3 regions of the Methylobacterium sp. E-016 genome follow, and region 2 is predicted to be linked to each of the others. Evidence: predicted binding sites of a transcription regulator. Region 2 holds the regulator's gene; each other region holds the start of a gene.
The links. The regulator PhoB, encoded in region 2, activates phosphate uptake and scavenging genes when phosphate is short. The targets are predictions, from matches to a motif close to TGTCATNNANCTGTCAT.
Positions count from the first base shown of each region.

Region 1: MKK68_RS11185 (ceramide glucosyltransferase) is a predicted target of PhoB. The motif match lies at 2,174-2,190, and genes of this name have one in related genera.
Region 3: MKK68_RS18025 (NAD-glutamate dehydrogenase) is a predicted target of PhoB. The motif match lies at 2,425-2,441, and genes of this name have one in related genera.

Region 1 covers NZ_JAKSYF010000085.1:1,044-6,128, forward strand. The annotation lists tRNA gene MKK68_RS11175 (tRNA-Leu) at 70-154, shown strand; gene MKK68_RS11180 (glutamine amidotransferase-related protein) at 161-853, opposite strand; gene MKK68_RS11185 (ceramide glucosyltransferase) at 918-2,099, opposite strand; gene MKK68_RS11190 (NAD(P)/FAD-dependent oxidoreductase) at 2,220-3,170, shown strand; gene MKK68_RS11195 (histone deacetylase) at 3,167-4,072, shown strand; gene MKK68_RS11200 (TetR/AcrR family transcriptional regulator) at 4,066-4,644, opposite strand; gene MKK68_RS11205 (efflux RND transporter periplasmic adaptor subunit) at 4,724-5,085, shown strand, end outside.
Region 2 covers NZ_JAKSYF010000193.1:40,501-45,585, reverse strand. The annotation lists gene MKK68_RS27180 (aminopeptidase P family protein) at 1-38, shown strand, start outside; gene MKK68_RS27175 (protein-disulfide reductase DsbD family protein) at 254-2,413, shown strand; gene phoB (phosphate regulon transcriptional regulator PhoB) at 2,622-3,323, opposite strand; gene phoU (phosphate signaling complex protein PhoU) at 3,503-4,216, opposite strand; gene pstB (phosphate ABC transporter ATP-binding protein PstB) at 4,249-5,067, opposite strand.
Region 3 covers NZ_JAKSYF010000130.1:21,167-26,251, reverse strand. The annotation lists gene MKK68_RS18025 (NAD-glutamate dehydrogenase) at 1-2,362, opposite strand, end outside; gene MKK68_RS18020 (hypothetical protein) at 2,698-2,904, shown strand; gene MKK68_RS18015 (GNAT family N-acetyltransferase) at 2,993-3,523, shown strand; gene MKK68_RS18010 (bestrophin family protein) at 3,549-4,469, opposite strand; gene MKK68_RS18005 (DUF2147 domain-containing protein) at 4,639-5,085, shown strand, end outside.

The DNA.
Region 1 (5,085 bases), on a different contig from region 2:
GCACGCCGTGCGCGACCCCGGGAAAGGGCTTGGCCCGGCCACGGGACCTGTGCGAAAAGGCTCCCCGTCGCGGGTATGGTGGAACTGGTAGACGCGGGCGACTCAAAATCGCCAGCCGCAAGGCGTGGGGGTTCGATTCCCTCTACCCGCACCAACCTTCTCATTCCTGCTCCAGGAATCGTCGGATCCAGCCCGCCACCCGGTGCCGGTCGTCCGGTGCGTCGAGCGAGGCGAGCGCCGCTTGCGCCCGCTCCGGATCGTCATGCGCATCGGCATGGCCGGCGATCAGGGCGCGGGTGTAGTCGGGCTCGAATTCCGGGTGGAACTGCACCGACAGCGCGGCGCGGTCCCGGTATTCCAGCATCGCGTAGGGCGTGAAGGCGCTCGCCGCGAGCACGCGGGTCGCGGGCGGGGCCACCACGACCTGATCCTGATGGAACGCCGCCACCGCGATCCGCGTCGCGTCGTCCATGAACGGCGCCCGCTCCGTCACCGCGTAGCCGTGCAGGCCGAGGGCGCGCCCCTTCTCCGAACGGATCGCGCGGCCGCCATAGGCCTCCGCCATCACCTGATGCCCGAAGCAGATGCCGACGAGGCGCTTCTCCGGCGGGAGCGCGCGCAGGGCCGCGATCAGCGGCGCAATCCACGGCAGCGGATCGTAGACGCCGGCCGCCGAGCCGGTGACGGCGTAGCCGTCGAACGCCTGCCAATCGGTGGGCATCCGTCCTGCGCGGACATCGAAGATCGTGCTGTCGTGCGCCGGCCCGATCATCCGAGCCGTCATCGCGCCGTAGGAGGGGAAGCGGTCGAGCCGCGCCGGCGGCGATCCGGCTTCGAGGATGGCGATGCGCACGTGACCGACCGCTGCTGATGATCCGCGACCGGCATCGCGCCGTTCGCGCCGCGATGCAACCGGGTCAGGCGGGGCGCGCCGTCCGCCCGACCCGTCGCGGCCGGACGACGGGCTTGAGGCGGATGTCCATGGCGTTGCCGCGCCAGACGATCGCGCGATGGGTCCAGGCCGCGCACCAGACCAGCGGGATCAGCGCGTCGCGCAGAACGAAGGCGAGGAGCAGGCGGGGGGCGTGGAACCAGCCGGCGCGCGTCGCCAGCCGGAGCTCGGCGGCGTAGCCCAGGGCTGCGAGAGCGGCGAGGCCGGCCGCCGCCGTCCAGGTTCCGGCCAGGAGCCCTGCGAGCAGGAACGGCAGCAGCGTGCCGCTGGCGATCTCGGGCGCGAAGAACAGCGGGAACGTCACCCGGCGCAGGCGCGCCCAGCGGATCTGGCGGGACCAGACCTCGGACGCCCTGCGGCGCCCCAGCGGCTGTTCGAACGGCGCCGCGACGAGGTGGACGCGGCGGCCGGCCGCGCGCACCAGCTTCGTCGCCGCCGCGTCCTCGGCGATCTCAGCGGCCAGCGCCCGGATGCCGCCCTGCGCCTCGAGTAACGGGCGATGCCAGAGCATGCTCTTGCCCTGCGCGAAGCCGAGCCCCACCGCCTCGCCGGCATATTGCCAGCGCGCCTGGAGGGTGTTGAGGAAGGCGCACTCGACCGCGGCCCAGATCCCGTCCGGCCGCGCGCCGATCGGCGTCGAGCAGACGAGGGCGGTGTCGGCGCGCCACGCCGCCTGCATCCGCTCCAGGTAGTCCGCCGGCATCAGCACGTTCGAGTCGGCGATGACGATCCAATCGTGTCGCGCCGCCTCCCAGCCTCGCACGCAGTTGTTGAGCTTCGGGTTGTCGCTGATGCGCTCGTCGCCGATCAGGATGCGGGCCGGAACCTGCGGATGCGCCGCGACCAGGCGGCGGACCAGCGGCAGCACCGGATCGGCGGCATCGGCGACGCAGAACAGGATCTCGTAGGCCGGGTGGTCGAGCGCGAAGCCGCGGGCGAGGGTCTCCTCGCTGAAGGTCTCGAGGCCGCAGACCGGGCGCACCAGGGAGATCGGTGCGCCGGCCGGGAACGTGGTCTCGCCGGGCGAACGGCCGATCCGCCGACCCGCCACGATCAGGCTCGCGAGGTGGACGATCGTCAGGAGCGCGCACGGCGCGAGGGCGAGCGCGGTGCCGTCGAGGGCCGGTAAGGTGCTGGCGAGACCCATGCGGCACGCATCTCCGAACCGGCCTGTCCCGCGGCGTGCGGCCGCGCCGGCGGACTGCCCCTAACAGGGTGCGCATTTCAGCCGTATGACAGCCTCGGGCGCACCTAGGGGAGCGAAGCTTTGGCCGAAGGCGGAACCGTCGCGATCCTCGGAGCCGGCATGGCGGGCGGCGCCGCCGCCCAACGCCTCGCCCAAGCCGGCATCGCCGTCCGCATCTTCGACAAGGGCCGCGGCATCGGCGGGCGCATGGCGACGCGGCGCACCGGGACGGGCCAGCGCTTCGACCACGGCGCGCAGTTCTTCCGCGCCAAGGGCGACGCGTTCCGCGCGCAGTGCGCAACCTGGATCGCGTCCGGCGTCGCTGCGCCCTGGGGCGAGGACGGCCGCACCGTCGGCCTGCCCGGCATGCCGGCGCCGGTCCGCGCCCTGCTCGACGGCTTTCCGGTCTCACTCGAGACCACGATCATCCGCATCGCGCGCTCGGAGGCCGGCTGGATGCTGACGGATGCGGACGGCGTCGCCAGCGGTCCCTTCGCCGCCGTCGGCCTGACCTTTCCGGCGCCGCAGGTCGTGGCGTTGATTGCGGCGAGCGGTCTCGTCCTGGCCGGGCCGGAGCGGGCGACCTACGCGCCGTGCTGGTCGCTGCTCCTCGACCTCGACGAGCACCCCGGCTTCTCGGAGGCGCATCTGGCGTTCGCCGACGGTCCGATCGCGCTGATCGTGCGCGAGGAGACCAAGCCAGGCCGCGCGGCCGGTCACGCCCTGGTGGTGCATGCCGCGCCGGACTGGTCCCGCACGCATCTGGAGGATCCGCGCGAGGCGGTCCGGGCCGCGCTGTTCGGCGCGCTCGAAGCCCGTCTCGGCCGGGCGGTCCGCCCGGCCTACGCCGCCGTCCATCGCTGGCGCTACGCCATGGTCGAGACGGCGCTCGGCGAGCCCTGCCTCTATGATCCGGCGCAGCGGCTGGGCGCGGCCGGCGATTGGTGCCTCGGCCCGCGGATCGAGGCGGCCTTCGACAGCGGCCGGGCGCTGGGCGAGCGCATCGTCGCGGACCTGAAGGGCGCGCGGTGATCCCGCCGATCGTGTTCCACCCGGCCTACGAGGCGAGCCTGCCGGCCGGGCACCGGTTCCCGATGCGCAAGTACGGGCGGCTCGCCGAAGTCCTGACGGAGCGCGGGCTGGCGCCGCGCGGGTTCGTGACGCCGGAGCCGGCCTCGCCCGAGCTGCTGCGGTTCGCCCACGATGCGGCTTACGTCGAGGCCGTCCTCGCTCTTTCGGTCCCGCGGGCGATCGAGCGGGCGATCGGCCTGCCGGTGGACGCGAGCGTCGTCCGCCGCTCGCGCGCCTCGGTCGGCGGCACGCTGCTCGCGGCGCGCCTCGCCCTCGCGCAGGGTCTCGCCGGAAGCGCCGCGGGCGGGAGCCATCATGCCCGGCGCGAGCAGGGGGCGGGGTTCTGCGTCTTCAACGACGTCGCGGTCGCCGCCCGCGCCCTGCAGGCCGAGGGCGCGATCCGGCGGGCGCTCGTGGTCGATTGCGACGTGCACCAGGGCGACGGCACCGCCGACTGCCTCGCGCGCTCGCCGGACCTCTTCACCCTCTCGATCCACTGCGAGAAGAACTACCCGACCGCCAAGATCGCCGGCGACCTCGACATCGGCCTGCCCGACGGGCTCGACGATGCCGGCTACCTCGCCGTGCTCGAGGCGCGGCTTCCGCCCCTCCTCGACGCCCTGGCGCCCGACCTCGTGTTCTACAATGCCGGCGTCGACCCGCATCGCGACGACCGCCTCGGCCGGCTCGCGCTCAGCGACGACGGGCTGCTTGCCCGCGACCGCTTCGTCGTCGGGCAGGCGCGCGCCCGCGGCATCCCGCTCGTCGCGGTGATCGGCGGCGGCTACACGCACGATGTCGACGCGCTCGCGGGCCGCCACGCCCTGGTGTTCCAGGCGCTGGCGGCCAACGCCCTCTACTGATCCGCGGGCAGCGCCCGCGCCTGGGTCTCGAGAGCGTCGAACAGGCAATTCAGCGCCGCGCCGTCGAGGCGGTGGAAGTCGAGCGAGCGGCTCAGCATCAGGCCGAGGATCGAGAAGGTCAGCGCCGCACCCTGGCCCGCGCGCCCCTCGATCGCGCCCATCGCCGCGAGCTGCTCGGCCAGGAAGTCGGAGAAGGCCGCCACGGCCTCGGGGTTGTCGGCCGACGCGATCAGCAGGGCATCCGGAAACCCGCATTCCTCGGCGTACATCTCGCGGGCATGGGCGATCACCGCCAGCGGCAGTGCGGCGGGCCCTCGCGGGCCGGCGGCGAGGCAGGCGGCGATGCCGGCGCGAAGCCGGCCGACCTTGCGGACCGCCAGCGCGGTCACGAGCGCATCCTTCGAGGCGTAGTGGTGCAGCACGCCGCCCTTGCTCAGCCCGGCTTCCACCGCGACGGCGTCGATCGTCAGCGTGCGGCTGCCGGAGCGTCGCAGCAGGGCTTCGGCTGCGTCGAGGATCACCTCGGCGCGATCCTGTCGCCGGCTACGCGTCTTCGCCGTCCCGTCGTCCATCGACACCACCCGTAAAAACCGTCTGGACGGTCGGTAAGATAGCGGATAAGTTTCGGCCGCGATAGATCGAGTCGGGACCATGCACGCCGTGAACCGAGGTTTTTCCATCGTCCTGGCGTCGACGCTGCTGGCGGCGACCGCCGTCCGTGCCGATCCGGTGCCGCTGATGGCGCAGACCCTAGTGCGCACGGTGATCGCGGCGGAAAGCCCGATCGCCGGCGACGTCGTCTTCACCGGCGACGTGCAGGCGCAGGGGCAGACCAGCGTCTCGTTCCGCACCGCCGGCAAGATCGAGACCCGCCTCGTCGAGGTCGGCGACCATGTCGCGGCCGATCAGGTCCTGGCCCGGCTCGACCCGCGCGAGCAACGCTCGAACCTCGCCAACGCGCACGCGGCGCTGGCCTCGGCCGAGGCGCTGTCGACCCAGGCCAAGCTCGGGTT
Region 2 (5,085 bases):
TGGAGCGGGCGACGGCGGCGTTGAGCAGCGGGTCCTAAAGAGTTCGAACGATCGAACCGCGCATCCGCGAGAACATCCAGCCTGACGCGGGTCCCCTCTCCCGAGTGGGGGAGCCGCGTCGCGCTTCGAATGCGCGATCCGGCGGCGCCTCCGTTCCAACCTGTCGCACGCCCGCGATTTTACCCTCCGCCGGTTCGGGCCTATGAGAATGGCGGCGTGAAACCGTCGTCGTCGGTCGCGCGATAAGGACCGCATGATCCGCGCAGCCGCCCTCCTCCTGTCCCTGCTCGCGTGGCCGGTCGCGGCCCAGGGCTTCAAGCCGCCGGCCGACCTCGTGCGGGCGAGCCTCGCGGCGGAGCCCGCGGCGGTGGCGGGGGCCACGCCGTTCACCGTCGCCATCCGCATGGCGATGAAGCCGGGCTGGCACGTCTACTGGCGCAATCCCGGCGATTCCGGCCTGCCGCCGGAGGTGACCTGGACCCTGCCGGCGGGCTTCTCGGCCTCGGCGATCCAGTGGCCGGCGCCGCACCGCATCCCGATCGCGACGCTGATGAACTTCGGCTACGAGGGGGAGGCGATCCTGCTCGTGCGGGTCACCCCGCCGCCGAGCCTCGACCCGGCCGCGCCGGTGACGCTGGCGGGCAAGCTCACCTATCTCGTATGCGAGACGGAGTGCATTCCCGGCTCGGCGGATCTCGCCCTGACGCTGCCGGTCGCGCGCGAGGCCACGGCCGATCCCGGCAACGTCGACCTGTTCGCCCGCGCCCGTGCCGCCCTGCCCAAGCGCGCGCCGTGGCCGGTGCGGCTGTCGAGCCAGGGCGACCGGCTCGCCCTCGACCTCGAGGCTCCGGGCCTCGCCTCGGACACGGTCCGCGCGGTGGCGTTCTTCCCCTATTCCGAGACGGCGATCGACAACGCCGCGCCGCAGCCCTTCACCGTCGACGCTTCGGGCCTCCACCTGACGCTGACCCGCGCGACGCCCGCCGACCCCGCGCCCGAATCGCTGCCCGGCGTGCTGGCGATCGACGAGGACACCGGCGGGGGCCTCGTTCGGGAGGCCTTCGCGCTCGGCGAGGAGGCGCCGCTCGCCGGCGGCGGCGCGATGCCGATCGCGGCGCCGGCGGTGGCGCGCACCGACCCGGCCGAGGCGCTGACCCTGTGGACCGCGGCCGGCCTCGCGCTGCTCGGCGGCCTGATCCTCAACCTGATGCCCTGCGTCTTCCCGGTGCTGTCGATCAAGGTGCTGAGCCTGGTGAGGCATTCCGGCGAGGCGCCGGCGCGGGTCCGGCTGCACGGGCTCGCCTACACCGCGGGGGTGCTGGCGGCCTTCCTGGCGCTGGCCGCGCTGCTGATCGCCCTGAAGGCGGGCGGCGCCGGGATCGGCTGGGGCTTCCAGCTGCAATCGCCGACCGTGGTGGCGGCGCTGGCCTACCTGCTCTTCGCCATGGGCCTGAGCCTGTCGGGCATGCTTCACCTCGGCGGGCGGCTGTCCGGGCTCGGCGACGGGCTGACCCGGCGGGCCGGGCTCCAGGGCTCGTTCTTCACCGGCGTGCTCGCGACGGTCGTGGCGACGCCGTGCACCGCCCCGTTCATGGGCTCGGCCGTGGGCTTCGCGCTGACACAGTCGACCGTTGCCGGCCTCGTCGTGTTCGCGAGCCTCGGCCTCGGCCTCGCCCTGCCCTTCCTGGCGCTCACCCTGTGGCCGCCGGCGCTGCGCGCCCTGCCCCGGCCCGGCGCGTGGATGGACGTGCTGAAGCAGGCCCTCGCCTTCCCGATCTACGCCACGGTCGCCTGGCTGGTCTGGGTGCTGGCGCAGCAGGTCGGGCCGCAGGGCCTGCTCGCGGCGCTGATCGGGCTGGTGCTGATGGGCTTCGCCGCCTGGGCGTGGGAGCTCGGCCGCGACGCGCGACCGGTCCGGGCGCAGCTCGCCCGCGGCCTCGCGGTGCTCGCCGTCGCCGGCGTGGCGGGGCTCGCCCTCACCCTCGACCACGACCGCGTCGCACCGGGGGCCCAGGCCCGGGCCGAGGGGATCGAGCCGTTCACGCAGGCCCGCCTCGACGCGCTGCTGGCGAGCGGCCGGCCGGTCTTCGTCGACATGACGGCGGCGTGGTGCATCACCTGCCAGGTCAACGAGCGCACCTCGCTCGGGACGGCGGCGGTCGGCGCGGCGATGCGCGCGCGCGACGTCACGTATCTCAAGGGCGACTGGACCAACCAGAACCCGGAGATCACCCGCCTGCTCGAGCGCCACGGCCGGAGCGGCGTGCCGCTCTACCTGCTCTATGCGGGTGCCGGAGAGCCGACGGTGCTGCCGCAGATCCTCACCGAGGGGACGATGCTGAGCGCGCTGGACGCCGTGAAGGCGACGGGCCGCAGCGCGGGGCTCGACGGCGGGGGGACGAAGGTCCCCTGAAGCTTGGTAAAAATATAATTTTCGTAGGACTGACATCACTTCAGTGTGCGCGACGGCTCCCTCTCCCATGGGGAGAGGGTTGGGGTGAGGGTCGTGACCGACCCGAATGACTCACGCCCCTCATCCTGTCCTTCTCCCCATGGGAGAAGGGACCCACGGCAGGTCGCGGATCGTTGCGGTCGCTTGAGCCGTCCACCGAAAGCCGAACTCAATCCTCGCCCGAGAACGTCTCGTCGAAGGCGTACCCCGAGCCGCGGACGGTGCGGATCGGGTCGGTCTCGCCGGCGCGGTTCAGGGCCTTGCGCAGGCGGCCGACATGCACGTCGACGGTGCGCTCGTCGATGTAGACGTCGTGGCCCCATACGCCGTCGAGGAGCTGCTCGCGGGAATAGACCCGGCCGGGGCTCTGCATCAGGAACTCGAGCAGCTTGAACTCGGTCGGCCCGAGGTGGATCTCGCCGCCGGCCCGGCGCAGGCGATGGCTGTCGCGGTCGAGCTCGATGTCGCCGGCTTCCAGCAGGTTCGCGACGTGGCTGGGCTTGGCGCGCCGCAGCAGCGCGCGGACTCGCGCCAGCAGTTCCGGCACGGAGAACGGCTTGACGATGTAGTCGTCGGCCCCCGTCCCGAGGCCGCGGATGCGGTCGCCCTCCTCGCCGCGGGCGGTGAGCATGATGACCGGCAGGGACACCGTCTCGCGCCGCGCCCGCACCCGGCGGCACAGCTCGATTCCGGAGAGCCCCGGCAGCATCCAGTCCAGCAGGATCAGGTCGGGCACCTGCTCCTGCAGGCGCAGCTCGGCCTCGTCGCCGCGGGCGGCGGAATCGACCTCGAAGCCCTCGGCTTCGAGGTTGTAGCGCAGGAGGGTGGTCAGCGCCTCCTCGTCCTCGACGATCAGGATCCGCGTACGCATGCAGGGCACTCCCGGGCGGACCGCCCGACTTTCTCATCCATCGCCACGGACCTCCCTCCCCCCTGAAGCGGGTCGGGAGAGGGGAGCGCCGTATCCGGAGCGGTCGCTCCCCTCTCCCGACCCCCGCTCACGCGAGGCCCACCCTCCCCCGCACAGGAGGAGGGAAGAGACGGCAGCCCTCAGGCGCCCGGTGCCACCGTCGCGTAGTTCGAGGCGTCGTTCTTCGGGCGGTCGCCCGCGAGGTTCTCGCCGGTGGACAGGTAGTGGATCGTCTCGGCGATGTTGGTGGTGTGGTCGCCGATGCGCTCGACGTTCTTGGCGCAGAACAGCAGATGCGTGCAGAACGAGATGTTGCGCGGGTCTTCCATCATGTAGGTCAGCAGCTCGCGGAACAGCGAGTTGTACAGCGCGTCGATCTCGCCGTCCCGCTCCCACACGTTGTGGGCCGCGTTGACGTCGCGGCTGGCATAGGCGTCGAGCACGTCCTTAAGCTGCTCCTGGACGAGGTCGCTCATGTGCTGCACGCCGAGCACGATCTTCTGGGCCTGGGCCTGGTCGCTGATCGCGACGACGCGCTTGGCGATGTTCTTGGCGAGGTCGCCGATGCGCTCGAGGTCGCCCGAGACGCGGATCGCCGAAATCGTCTCGCGCAGGTCGATCGCCATCGGCTGGCGCCGGGCGATGAGCAGCACCGCGCGCTCCTCGATCTCGCGCTGCAGCGTGTCGAGGCGCTTGTCGGCGACGATCACCGCCTGGGCGAGCTGGGTGTCGCGGCGGACGAGCGCGTCGGTCGCCTCGGTCATCATCTTCTCGGCGACGCCGCCCATCTCGGAGATCGAGCGGCGCAGGTCTTCGAGGTCGGTGTCGTAGGACGTGACGATGTGGCCGGGCATGGGCGTGGGTCCTCGAACGATCCGGGTGCGGCTCAGCCGAAGCGGCCGGTGATGTAGTCCTGGGTCTGGCGCACCGTCGGGTTCATGAAGATGCGGTTGGTCGGGCCGACCTCGATGACCTCGCCGAGATACATGAAGGCGGTGAACTGCGAGATGCGGGCCGCCTGCTGCATGTTGTGCGTCACGATGACGATCGTGAACTCGCTGCGCAGCTGCTCGATCAGCTCCTCGATGCGGCCGGTCGAGATCGGGTCGAGGGCCGAGGTCGGCTCGTCGAACAGGATCACCTCCGGGCTCTGGGCCACCGTGCGGGCGATGCACAGGCGCTGCTGCTGGCCGCCGGAGAGGCCCATGCCGGACTGCTTGAGCTTGTCCTTCACCTCGTCCCACAGCGCGGACTTGCGCAGGGCCGATTCGACGCGGCCGTCGAGCTCGGACTTCGGCAGCTTCTCGTAGAGCCGCAGGCCGAAGGCGACGTTGTCGTAGATCGACATCGGGAACGGCGTCGGCTTCTGGAACACCATGCCGATGCGCGAGCGCAGCTCGTTCAGGTCCACGCCGGAATCGAGGATGTTCTGGCCGTCGAGCAGCACCTGCCCCTCGGCGCGCTGCTCCGGGTACAGGCTGTAGATCCGGTTGAAGGTGCGCAGCAGGGTCGACTTCCCGCAGCCCGAGGGGCCGATCAGCGCGGTCACCTGCCGGTCGTGGAAGTCGAGGTTGATGTTCTTCAGGCTGTGGAACTGGCCGTAGTAGAAGTTCAGGGCCTGGGCGCTGATGCGGATCGGCGCGTGCTCGTCGGCCGGGTTGCGGCCGTCGAACCGGGTGGCGTTGATCGCGGGAGCGGCGTTCATCGTCGTGTTCCTCGTGGA
Region 3 (5,085 bases), on a different contig from region 2:
CGAACTTGAAGGCGATCGTCTCGCGCGGGGTGCCGTCGGCGGCCTTCTGGAAGAAGTTGGTGCGGACCGCGGCCTCCACGAGGTTGACGAAGCGGCGCAGGATCCGGTCCTCGTCGAGGCTGGTCACGTCGGCGAGCGCCGCCTCGATGCCCTCGCGAACCGCCGCCTCGGCGGCCCCGCGGTCGCCCCCGGCGGCCGGGTCGAACCGGGCGTGGAACAGCGCGACGAGCTGGCGGGCGATGCCGGGATGCTGGCTCAGGGTCGCGGCGAGATAGTCCTGGCCGTAGCGCACGCGGAGCTGGCGCAGGTAGCGACCGAGGCCGCGCAGCAGCGCCACGTCGCGCCAGGCGAGGCCGGCCTCCAGCACGAGACGGTTGTAGCCGTCGGATTCGGCCTGGTTCGCGGCGATGGCGAGCATCGCCGCCTCCAGCGGCGCCTCGAGCGGGCCGATCTCGATGGCCGCACCGGTGGCGCGCTCCAGCAGCATGTCGTGCAGCCAGACCTTGATGTCGCTCCCCGCCGGCAGCACGCTGTAGGTCCGCTCGTTGATCACCCGGAAGCCGAGGTTCTCCAGGCCGGGCACCCGGTCGGACAGCGGCAGCGACGCCCCGCGCGAGAACACCTTCAGGCGCACCTGCGCCGCCGGGTCGGTGTCGCGGCGGTCGATCGCGACGGCGCGCGAGCGGTCCTCGGACAGGGATTCGAGGATGGCGATGTCGGCGATGGCGACCTCGGCGGAGAAGTTCTCGCGGTAGGCCGCGGAGAAGCCCTCGCCGTAGCGGACGGCCAGCGCCCGCGCCTCAGATCCGCCCATGGCCTCCGTGAGCGCGGCGCGCAGCGCGTCGCCCCAGGTCCGCACCAGGGCGGCGATGCCGGCCTCCAGCACCGAGGGGTCGCGCTCCGGCGCGCCGGCTTCGGAGAACCCGACGATGTAGTGGATCCGGGCCAGCAGCCCGTCGGGCAGGTCGGGATAGGTCGCCGAGAGCCGGCCGCCGTATTCCTGGGCGAGATAGGCGCCGATGCGGGCGCGCACGATCGAGTCGTAGCGGTCCTTCGGCACGTAGACGAGGAGCGAGACGAAGCGCCCGAACCGGTCGGTCCGCGACAGCACGCGGATGCGCGGCCGGTCGGCGAGGTTGGCGATGGCGAGGGTGAAGCGGAACAGCCGGTCCACGTCGATCTGGAACAGGTCGTCGCGCGGGTAGGTCTCCAGCACGGCGAGGAGCGCCCGCCCGGCATGGCTCGTCGGGTCGAGGCCGGCCTTCTCGACCACGGCCGTGACCTTGCCGCGGAGATAGGGCACCTCGCGGGCGAGCGCGGTGTAGGCCGCGGCGGTGAACAGCCCGACGATGCGGACCTCGCCGGTGAGCTTGCCCGTCGCGGAGAACAGCTTGACCGCGACGTAGTCGAGATGCGCCGCGCGGTGGACGCGGGCCTTGAGGCTCGCCTTGGTGATGATCAGCGCGTGCGGCTCCTCGAGGAACGCGACGATCTCCGGCGTCATGTCCACGAGCGCCCGCCCGCGGCGCAGCACGGCGAGGCCCGGATCGCGCAGGATGCCGAGGCTTTCGGCCTCGGCCGCCCGCTCGCCGGGCAGCGCGTGCTCGCGCATGCCGAGCAGGGTGAAGTGGCCGTCGCGCAGCCATTCGAGGAAGGCGCGCGCCTCGGCGACCTCGCCCTCGGGCAGCGGCGGGGGATTGCGGCCGTAGCCCTCGGCGAGCGCGCCGAGCCGGGCCAGCATCGCGTCGTGGTCGTCGGTGACCAGGGCCACATCGCGAAAGACCTGCGCGAGGCCGGCTTCGAGGCGTTCGCGCGCCTCGCCGGCGTCGAGCCGGTCGAGGTGGATGTGGATGAAACTCTCGCGCAGCAGGGCGCCGTGGGCGTCCGCCGTGGTCTCCCCGACGACGCGGACGAGCGCCCCGTCGGCGTCCCGCTCGACGCCGAGGATCGGGTGGGCGACGAGGTGGGGCGTCAGGCCCTGCTCGGTCAGCTCCGCCAGGGTCGAGTCGAGCAGGTAGGGGCGGTTGTCGTTGACGACCTCGACGACGGTCAGCTCGCGGGTGCGCCCGGGGCCGGGCACGGCGACGTCGACGAGCCGCAGGTTCGCCGCCGAACCCGTGGCGCGCGGCACCGCGAGATGCGCCCGCGCGGCGATCGCGAGATCGGCCAGCGCCTCGGCCGGGTAGGGCGCCAGGTCCTCCGGCGGCACCCGGCCGAACAGGTCGCGGACGAAGCCGCCCGGTCCGCCGCGGCCGCCCACGATCGATGCCGCCGCCTCGATCAGGTCGGTGCGGGCGGATTTCGCCTCGCTCGTCGCCAGGGCGGTGGCCGATTCCAGCGCCGATTCGGTTTCCAGCACCATGGGCGGGGACCCTCCGGACCGGCACCGACGCCGGTCCCGCCCCGGACGTTAGGGGAGGGCCCATGGCGAGTCGATGACGCTCGCCGCTCGCAGGCCCGCGCCGGGTGACAGGCGGGCCGTGACGACCGGCGTTTCTGGAAGGGGCGCCGCTGCCGTCCGGCGTTGCTCCTGCGCGCCGTACCGGTTTCCACCGGTCGCGCTCGAAAACGGGAACCGCGCCGGGACTCGCCGGTTGACGCCATATTGGAGCTGTTCTAATTAAGAACTGCAGACGGACGACGGAGCCGGCGACGGTTCCGACAGCCCGCGACAGACGCCCGAACCGGAGAAACCCGATGACCTCGACCAACGCCTCCTGCAACAGCTGCCGCTTCTTCGACGACCACAAGACCAACGGCGCCTCCGCCGTCGGCGATCAGGGCCTGTGCCGCTTCAACCCGCCGGTGAGCCAGCCGGCTCCCGAGTCCAAGGGCCTGTGGCCGGTGGTGGCCTCGCAGGATTGGTGCGGCCACTTCACCGCCGAGATGACCGCGGCCGAGTGATCGCCGCGCGGTCCCGAAGGGATCGCCGAACGATCGACCGCAGGGGCCGGCGCCGTCGCGCCGGCCCCTTTTTTGCGTGAGCGGATCGATGACGCCTGACCTGCGCCCGGCCGTCGACGCCGACATCGCCGCGATCGCCCGGATCTACGCCGACGCGGTGACGAACGGCACCGCGAGCTTCGAGACCGAGCCGCCGACTTTGGCCGAAATGGCGCGGCGGCGGATGGCGCTCGTCGCGGACGGCTATCCCTACCTCGTCGCCGAGCGCGACGGCGCGGTCTGCGGATACGCCTATGCCGGTCCCTATCGCGCGCGGGCGGCCTATCGCTCGACGGTGGAGGATTCGGTCTACGTCGCCGAGGCCGCGCGCGGTGTCGGGATCGGCCGCGCCCTGCTGGCGGTGCTCATCGCGGCCTGCGAGGCGATCGACGCGCGGGTGATGGTGGCGGTGATCACCGATCCGGGCTCGGAGGCGTCGGTGGCGCTGCATGCGGGCCTGGGCTTCGCGCATGCCGGCGTGCTCGAGAACGTCGGCCACAAGCACGGGCGCTGGCTCGGCACGGTGCTGATGCATCGCCGGCTCGGGCCCGGGCCGGACGCGGCCCCGTCGCGGACGTGAGCGAGACGGTCGCCGGCCCGCACGCTCAATCCAATCGGTAGCGCACCGGCTCCATCGCGGGCGGAAGCGGCTCGCCGAGGGCGTCGAGCACCGTGCGCTCGGCCGTGCGCAGCATCGCATCGAGGGGCAGGTCGTTCGCCTCCAGGCCGAAGGGCTCTTCCAGCTCGTCGCCCAGCGCATCGAGGCCGAAGAAGGTGTAGGCCACCAGCATGGTCGCGACCGGCGTCGCCCAGCCGAGCGAGGCCGACAGCCCGAACGGCAGCAACAGGCAGTAGAGCCACGCCGTGCGGTACAGCAGCAGGGTGTAGGCGAAGGGCAGGGGCGTGCCGTGGATCCGCTCGCAGGCGGTATGGATCGCCGACAGGTCCGAGACCTTGCGCTCGAGGACGCCGAACAGCACGTCGGTGAGATGCCCGTCGCGATACGCGCCCGCGAGGTCGCGGGTCAGGCCGGCGAGCACCGCATCGGTCGGGCTCGGGCAGGAGCGCAGGCGCGCGACCTCGCCCGGCGGCAGCCAGGGCGCGACGGCGGCCGCCTCGTCGAGGCCGCGCAGCCGCGAGTGCAGGCCGTGGCCGAAGCCCGCGAGCCGGCGCAGACCGGTGCGGCGGACCGCATCGTGCTCGGGGCCGGGCAGGAGGGCGACCAGGGTCCGGCTCAAGCCGCGCATCTCGACGATCAGCGCGCCCCACGCCTTCCGGGCCTCCCACCAGCGCTCGTAGCAGGCGTTGTTGCGGAAGCTGAGAAAGATCGAGAGCGCCAGCCCGATCAGGGTGAACGGGCCGATCCCGGCCGTCACCGGAAACCGTTCCGGAACGCGCTGCTCGACCGCGACCACCAGCGCGGCGAAGGCCGTCAGCCCGAGGACCTTCAGCGCCACCCGCGGCAGGATCGAGCCGCGCAGGGTGAACAGGATGGCGAAGAGGTTGGGACGGGGGCGAACGATCATGGATGGCAGGCTTAGCCGAAGCGGGTCGCTCCCGTCATCGGCCGTGCGGCACGGCGCGCCGAGGCACGGCCATGATCCCGTCATGTTCCGAGCGGATGGCGGGCCCCAGAGATTGGGCACGCGGGCGGGGCGAAGGCCACGGCGCGGGCGCGCGGAAGGAGTAGTGGGTATGACGGTTCGACGGATCGGCGCGGGAATCAGCGCCTGGGCCGGGCGTGCGATGGTGCTGGCCATGCTCTCGGGCATCGCGCACGCGGCGACGCCCGCGGACCCGAGCGGCACGTGGCTCACCGAGGACGGGCGTGCCCGCATCCGGGTGGAGAAGTGCGGCCCGAGCAACAAGAGCCTGTGCGGCTACGTCGTGTGGCTGAAGGTGCCGCTCAACGACAAGGGCCAGCCGCGGGTCGACTTCAAGAACCCCGACGCGAGCAAGCAGACGCGCGCATCGCTGGGCCACCAGCTCATCATGGGGCTGAAGCCGAACGCCGACGCCCATTACGAGGGCAAGATCTACAATTCCGAGGACGGCAAGTCCTACGACGTGACGATCTGGTCCGACACCCCGGAGGAGCTGACCGTCCGCGGCTGCCTGATCGCCTTCCTGTGCAAGTCGCAG